2 regions of the Virgibacillus salidurans genome follow, and region 2 is predicted to be linked to the other one. Evidence: a T-box and tRNA genes for the amino acid it is inferred to sense, from the RefSeq annotation. Region 2 holds a T-box; the other holds one or more tRNA genes.
What was found. The T-box of region 2 lies ahead of leuS (leucine--tRNA ligase). A T-box ahead of a tRNA ligase gene usually reads a tRNA of that ligase, here a tRNA-Leu.
Positions count from the first base shown of each region.

Region 1: it has a tRNA-Leu gene. The T-box ahead of leuS (leucine--tRNA ligase) is inferred to sense a tRNA for this amino acid. The anticodon was not compared.

Region 1 covers NZ_CP074373.1:995,769-999,162, forward strand. Annotated here, with positions in the region: rRNA gene rrf (5S ribosomal RNA) at 67-182, shown strand; tRNA gene KFZ58_RS05320 (tRNA-Asn) at 234-308, shown strand; tRNA gene KFZ58_RS05325 (tRNA-Ser) at 310-401, shown strand; tRNA gene KFZ58_RS05330 (tRNA-Glu) at 419-493, shown strand; tRNA gene KFZ58_RS05335 (tRNA-Val) at 574-649, shown strand; tRNA gene KFZ58_RS05340 (tRNA-Met) at 692-768, shown strand; tRNA gene KFZ58_RS05345 (tRNA-Asp) at 861-937, shown strand; tRNA gene KFZ58_RS05350 (tRNA-Phe) at 989-1,064, shown strand; tRNA gene KFZ58_RS05355 (tRNA-Tyr) at 1,084-1,168, shown strand; tRNA gene KFZ58_RS05360 (tRNA-Trp) at 1,185-1,258, shown strand; tRNA gene KFZ58_RS05365 (tRNA-His) at 1,269-1,344, shown strand; tRNA gene KFZ58_RS05370 (tRNA-Gln) at 1,352-1,426, shown strand; tRNA gene KFZ58_RS05375 (tRNA-Gly) at 1,430-1,504, shown strand; tRNA gene KFZ58_RS05380 (tRNA-Cys) at 1,516-1,589, shown strand; tRNA gene KFZ58_RS05385 (tRNA-Leu) at 1,597-1,678, shown strand; gene KFZ58_RS05390 (YczE/YyaS/YitT family protein) at 1,846-2,487, shown strand; gene KFZ58_RS05395 (Rossmann-fold NAD(P)-binding domain-containing protein) at 2,650-3,330, shown strand.
Region 2 covers NZ_CP074373.1:2,308,010-2,311,403, reverse strand. Annotated here, with positions in the region: gene KFZ58_RS11920 (tetraprenyl-beta-curcumene synthase family protein) at 1-410, shown strand, start outside; gene mnmM (tRNA 5-(aminomethyl)-2-thiouridylate-methyltransferase MnmM) at 440-1,003, opposite strand; T-box leader at 1,111-1,328, shown strand; gene leuS (leucine--tRNA ligase) at 1,373-3,394, shown strand, end outside.

The DNA of each region.
Region 1 (3,394 bases), 1.3 Mb from region 2:
TATCTTGTCTTCATTTTAAAGAAGGAAGTTCTGATTGATCAACACAGAACGACCTAACACATTAGGTCTGGTAGTAATAGCGGAGAGGTCACACCTGTTTCCATGCCGAACACAGAAGTTAAGCTCTCCAGCGCCGATGGTAGTTGGGGCTTTGCCCCTGCAAGAGTAGGACGCCGCCAGACAATTCCAATTTGTAATAGCTTCACAATACAACAAATGCTCAAATTGATTATTCCACAGTAGCTCAGTGGTAGAGCTATCGGCTGTTAACCGATCGGTCGTAGGTTCGAATCCTACCTGTGGAGCCATGGAGAGCTGTCCGAGTGGCCGAAGGAGCACGATTGGAAATCGTGTAGGCCGTTACCGCGGCCTCGAGGGTTCGAATCCCTCGCTCTCCGCCACCTTACATATAATAATTGGCCCGTTGGTCAAGTGGTTAAGACACCGCCCTTTCACGGCGGTAACACGGGTTCGAATCCCGTACGGGTCACCAACTTTTTCAGCTCTTATTATGATATTTTTTTAAGAATTATGTATGATATAAATTATCAATGCATATGTCCCATGCAGTTCGGAGGATTAGCTCAGCTGGGAGAGCACCTGCCTTACAAGCAGGGGGTCGCAGGTTCGAGCCCTGCATCCTCCACCATTTTCAAAGTATAATGAAACAATTTTATATTATTTTCTATATCGCGGGGTGGAGCAGTCTGGTAGCTCGTTGGGCTCATAACCCAGAGGTCGTAGGTTCAAATCCTGCCCCCGCAACCAAAATATTTCAATTACCTACTTCGAATTACTTTTATGTTAATTGAAATAGTAGTGTACTTTAAATATTCACTTTAAATTAAATTCTAATAAATGGTCCGGTAGTTCAGTTGGTTAGAATGCCTGCCTGTCACGCAGGAGGTCGCGGGTTCGAGTCCCGTCCGGACCGCCATTTTAACATTTAAGCGAGTATTGTGAGAAAACTAAATGAATGATTTAACATGGCTCGGTAGCTCAGTCGGTAGAGCAACGGACTGAAAATCCGTGTGTCGGCGGTTCGATTCCGTCCCGAGCCACCATTCTTTATTTAAAATTGATGGAGGGGTAGCGAAGTGGCTAAACGCGGCGGACTGTAAATCCGCTCCCTCAGGGTTCGGGAGTTCGAATCTCTCCCCCTCCACCATTACTTTTTAAAATGTAGGGGTATAGTTTAATGGTAAAACGAAGGTCTCCAAAACCTTTGATGTGGGTTCGATTCCTACTACCCCTGCCATTTTTATATGGCGGTCGTGGCGAAGTGGTTAACGCACCGGATTGTGGCTCCGGCACTCGTGGGTTCGATCCCCACCGGTCGCCCCATAAAAATTGGGCTATAGCCAAGCGGTAAGGCATCGGGTTTTGATCCCGTGTACCCCAGGTTCGAATCCTGGTAGCCCAGCCACTTGCGGGAGTAGTTCAGCGGTAGAACACCACCTTGCCAAGGTGGGGGTCGCGGGTTCGAATCCCGTCTCCCGCTCCATTACTTTATATGGCGGTATAGCCAAGTGGTAAGGCAGAGGTCTGCAAAACCTTTATCACCGGTTCAAATCCGGTTACCGCCTCCATACACATGCCGGTGTGGCGGAATTGGCAGACGCGCATGACTCAAAATCATGTTCCTTCTGGAGTGCCGGTTCGATCCCGGCCACCGGTATCGAAACTAATCTAAATAAATATGTAATTGTCGCTGATCTCTGCAAATGCAGAATCAGCATTTTTTATTTTCAAGCACTAAAAAACAACCATCACGAAGATTCTGTTATTATGAGATATAGATTTATTTTTCTATAATTACAAACTCATGAAAGAAGGTTGATCCTATTGATACATATAATTCGCTGGTCTGTCTTCGTAATAGGCGTAATGTTTTTTAGTTTTGGTATTACTGTTGCGATAAGTGTGCAGCATCTTGGTATCCACCCGTGGGATGTGTTGAATGTTGCGCTTTTTGAGCGTGTTGGTTTATCGATTGGGTCATGGGCTATAATCATTTCAGGCTTATTAATTATTGTGTCATGGATACTTGATAAAAGGTATATTAAATTGGGTACATTTTTTAATGCGTTTTTAGTTGGGGCATTTGTAGATTTTTTTATGTGGCTTGATTTCTTGCCAAAGGCTACGTATGCTTGGCCGGATATACTTATTATACTCACTGGAATTGTAATTATGGGTGTAGGTGGTGGTATGTATAACGCGGCAGGGGTAGGTTCTGGTCCGCGTGATGGGTTTATGCTGTCGATCTCTGATAAATTGGGGTCTCCAATAAGAAGGGTTCGGATTATCACGGAGAGCTTGATTTTACTTCTTGGGCTAATTTTAGGTGGACCTGTATTTTTGTTTACGTTTATTTTTACTTTTATTCAGAGTCCCTTGTTTCAGTTTTCTTATCATAAAATTGGCGGATGGATTGATTTGATTGAGGCGGGTCTTAAAAGGCAATCTTCAAAATCCAGTGCATAGGCTAAAATAGTATTTTGCAATATGTTTAGAGCATGATTTTTAAATTTTCACTAGGGGAAAATTTAATTTTTGCTATTGTTTATACTCCCAAAATGCGCTTTTGACTTCTGCAGCATTCTTCTTTCCATGCTAGAATGGTAAAAAAAGTAGGGAGGAAGTTAGATGAAAGCAGTAAAGAATAATAGTGTTTATTTTCCTGACAAAGAGCAGGAGGATTTGCTTGGGGTACTTGATGAAATATTTTATTTTTTGATCCAGCATTTTGCTGAAACAATTATGGAAGAAACAGAGCATATCATTTCAAGGATGAATATATCAGATACGCTTGCTGAACGTATTTTCCCGCAATTAGTATGGTGGACAACGTTTTGTTCGCCTATTGGTTCTGAAAAGATCACAATTTTCCAGCACTATTTGCAATTAAATAAGCATAGATTTGAAAATAAAGGTAGTTTCACTCAAGATGTTTTAGTAAGCTGGCTATCGCTAAATCCAGGATTCTATCATGTACTTGAGTGTGAAAGTGAGAGTGACAGGGTATTTATTTTTAAGGATGTATTTGGTGGGGACACAAAGATTGTGCGTATCAACCAGAGAATTTTCCTAACGCCAAAACGTGGTGAAATAATAACCGGTTTATTGATACCAATGGGTAATGCTACATACATAACTCAAGGTGGATTATTTCATATCCCTGAGGAGTTAGCCCAGAAGGTTTTGCGTAAAATTATTCCTTACTTTAAGAAGCATGCTATATCTACCGACTACGACTTTAACCCGCAGCTGTATCCTTCACTTGCTATGATTACCCTGAACATGATGGAGAAAGTCTATGAAAAATAATGAAAATATAATTGAGCAACTAGCTGATGGTAAAATAAGAATTGTGTTAGTTGATGAATTAAAG
Region 2 (3,394 bases):
TTTCCTATACACTTGGAGATAAAATGAATGATGATCTGGCTCAGAAAATTTATACCGGTTATTTCCCGTATATACAGGGCTTACATATTTTATTGGATTATTATATTGATCAGCAAGAAGATATAGAGGAAGCGGATTTAAATTTCTGCAGCTATTATCCGGATCAGGAAGAGATGAAAAAACGTTTGATTTATTTTATCGAACAGTCGGATGAACATGTTGACGGCTTACCGAATCGTTCATTTCATCAGATGGTTTATCAAGGTTTGGTAGGGTTATATTTAGGTGATCCAAAGGTGGAAAAATTAGATGGTGGTCTCGAAATGACAAAGGACTTATTGAAAATAAGCGGCCATCAAGCTCGATTTTTTCATTGGAACACGAAGATGTACTATAGATTGAAAAGATAACCCTGAGGAAACGACAGGAATCCTAGGGTTTATCTTCTTTTCTGGATGGCCAGAATAAAAGGAGGATCGTTTTGTTGGTTAACGAATCCATGTCGTAAAACAGTAAACGCTTTTTGCTCGAGGCTACTTACATATTTTAAAAGAGCTTCTTTTTCTTCTTTGCCCCCATCATGACCATGGTATACGACAACCACGATCAGACCACCTTTTTTAAGATGGTGTAAAATTGTGTTGATAGCAGTTTTTGTGGATTTGCCTTTCGTGATAATTGATTTATCACTTCTGGGTAAATAGCCAAGATTAAAAATGGCGCCACCAATTTGTTGTTCTGTAGCTACATAATCCGAAATATTGGCATGGCTGTCTTGAATGAATGTTACATTGTTCTGGCTATTTTCCTTTAGTAACTGCTTTGTATTTTTAATTGCCTGATCTTGAATATCAAAAGCGAGCACATGACCATCATCACCTGTGACTTTACTTAAAAACAAGGTGTCATTGCCATTTCCGCATGTGGCATCAATAACGAATTCTCCATTTTCGATAGAATCTTCTAATAGATCGTGTGCAACGTTTAGTATTCCTTTTAACATGTGTCAGATCTGCTCCTTACGTATGAGAATATGTCTATCTTAGCAGATTCGTAAAGGAATTACCTTGACAAAGCGCGCGTGATTCATTACTATTCTATATAAATAATGTAACGACTTTGCAGAGGATTAGTAATAGATTTCCTCAGGTATAGAGAGGCAGTGGTTGGTGGAAACTGCTCCTGAGAAATGTATGAACTCACCTTTAATGTTACAGGGGCGAAAAAAAGTAGTTCCTGTCGTAAATCCGCGTTAAGGAAACAAGTGATCGCAGCGTATGCGATAATTTGGGTGGTACCGCGGGAGATACAAGCTTCTCGTCCCTTTCTGGGGGTGAGTGGCTTTTTTTATTGATAAAAGGAGGACGCTGAAATGAGTTTTAATCATCAGGAAATAGAAAATAAATGGCAAGCATATTGGGCAGCAAACAAAACGTTTAAAACAGATACGTATTCCAAAAAAGAGAAGGTCTATGCGCTGGATATGTTTCCATATCCATCCGGAGCCGGTCTGCATGTAGGGCATCCGGAAGGGTATACGGCAACAGACATTTTTTCCCGTATGAAGCGTATGCAAGGATATGAGGTCTTGCACCCCATGGGCTGGGATGCTTTTGGTCTGCCTGCTGAGCAATATGCGATTGATACAGGGAACAGCCCGGCAGCATTTACGGAGCACAATATTGCAACATTTAAAAGGCAAATTCAGGAACTTGGTTTTTCCTATGACTGGGGTCGCGAAATAAGTACAACAGATCCAAATTACTACAAATGGACACAATGGATTTTTACCAAGCTATATGAAAAAGGGCTAGCCTATATGGATGAAGTGGCGGTTAATTGGTGCCCTGCGCTCGGAACCGTGCTTGCTAATGAAGAAGTGATCGATGGGAAAAGTGAACGTGGCGGGCATCCGGTTGTTCGAAAACCGATGAAACAGTGGATGCTGAAAATCACCGCATACGCTGATCGTCTGCTTGAGGATTTGGAAGAGGTCGATTGGCCGGAAAGTATTAAGGATATGCAGCGAAACTGGATTGGCCGATCAGAAGGTGCCGAAGTAATGTTTACAATTGACGGGCATGACAAGGATTTCACGGTATTTACAACAAGGCCTGATACATTATTTGGTGCAACCTATGCTGTACTGGCCCCAGAGCATCCGTTTGTAGAAAAAATAGTGACTCCGGAACAAAAGAAAGCGGTTGAGGCCTATTTGGATAAAGTTCAAACGAAATCTGATCTGGAACGTACGGATCTGGCAAAAAATAAAACAGGTGTATTTACAGGGACGTATGCCATTAACCCGGTCAATAACGCAAAAATGCCGATTTGGGTTGCCGATTATGTATTGATGAGTTATGGCAGTGGCGCAATTATGGCTGTCCCGGGCCATGACGGGCGAGATTATGAATTTGCCACGAAATTTGAGCTTCCTATAAAAGAAGTTGTTGCAGGTGGAGATATTTCCAAAGAAGCCTATGTTGGTGAAGGAGAGCATGTTAATTCCGATTTTCTCGATGGTTTGGGTACAGATGATGCCATTACAAAAATGATTGAATGGCTTGAAGTAAATGGACATGGTGAGAGGAAAGTTACCTATCGCCTGCGTGACTGGTTATTTGCAAGGCAGCGTTATTGGGGTGAACCAATTCCTATTATTCATTGGGAGGATGGAACAACTACAGCTGTTCCGGAAGAAGAACTTCCATTAGAGTTGCCTGTTATGACAGAAATAAAGCCATCTGGGACTGGTGAATCCCCGCTTGCGAATAATAGTGACTGGGTCAATGTGACAGATCCAAACACTGGGATGAAAGGTCGCCGGGAAACGAGCACAATGCCACAATGGGCAGGGAGCTGCTGGTATTTTCTAAGGTTTATCGATCCACATAATACAGAGCAACTGGCAGATCCGAAAGCACTTGAAGAATGGCTGCCGGTTGATATTTATATTGGCGGTGCGGAACATGCCGTGCTTCATCTACTGTATGCACGTTTCTGGCATAAATTTTTGTATGATATTGGTGTTGTTCCAACGAAAGAGCCGTTTATGAAATTGTATAATCAAGGCATGATCCTTGGTGAAGGCAATGAGAAGATGAGTAAATCCAAGGGGAATGTTGTGAATCCTGATGACATCATTGCTTCTCATGGTGCAGATACATTACGCCTATATGAAATGTTCATGGGGCCACTCGATGCTGCGGTTGCCTGGTCAACAAATGGACTTGATGGTGCAAGACGTTTTCTTGATCGAGTATGGCGCCTGATTATAAATGATGATGGTACACTGTCTGATAAAGTAGTGGATAAAGGTAATAATTCCTTAGATAAAGTGTACAATGAAACGGTGAAAAAGGTGACAGAGGACTTTGAGAATCTGCATTTCAAT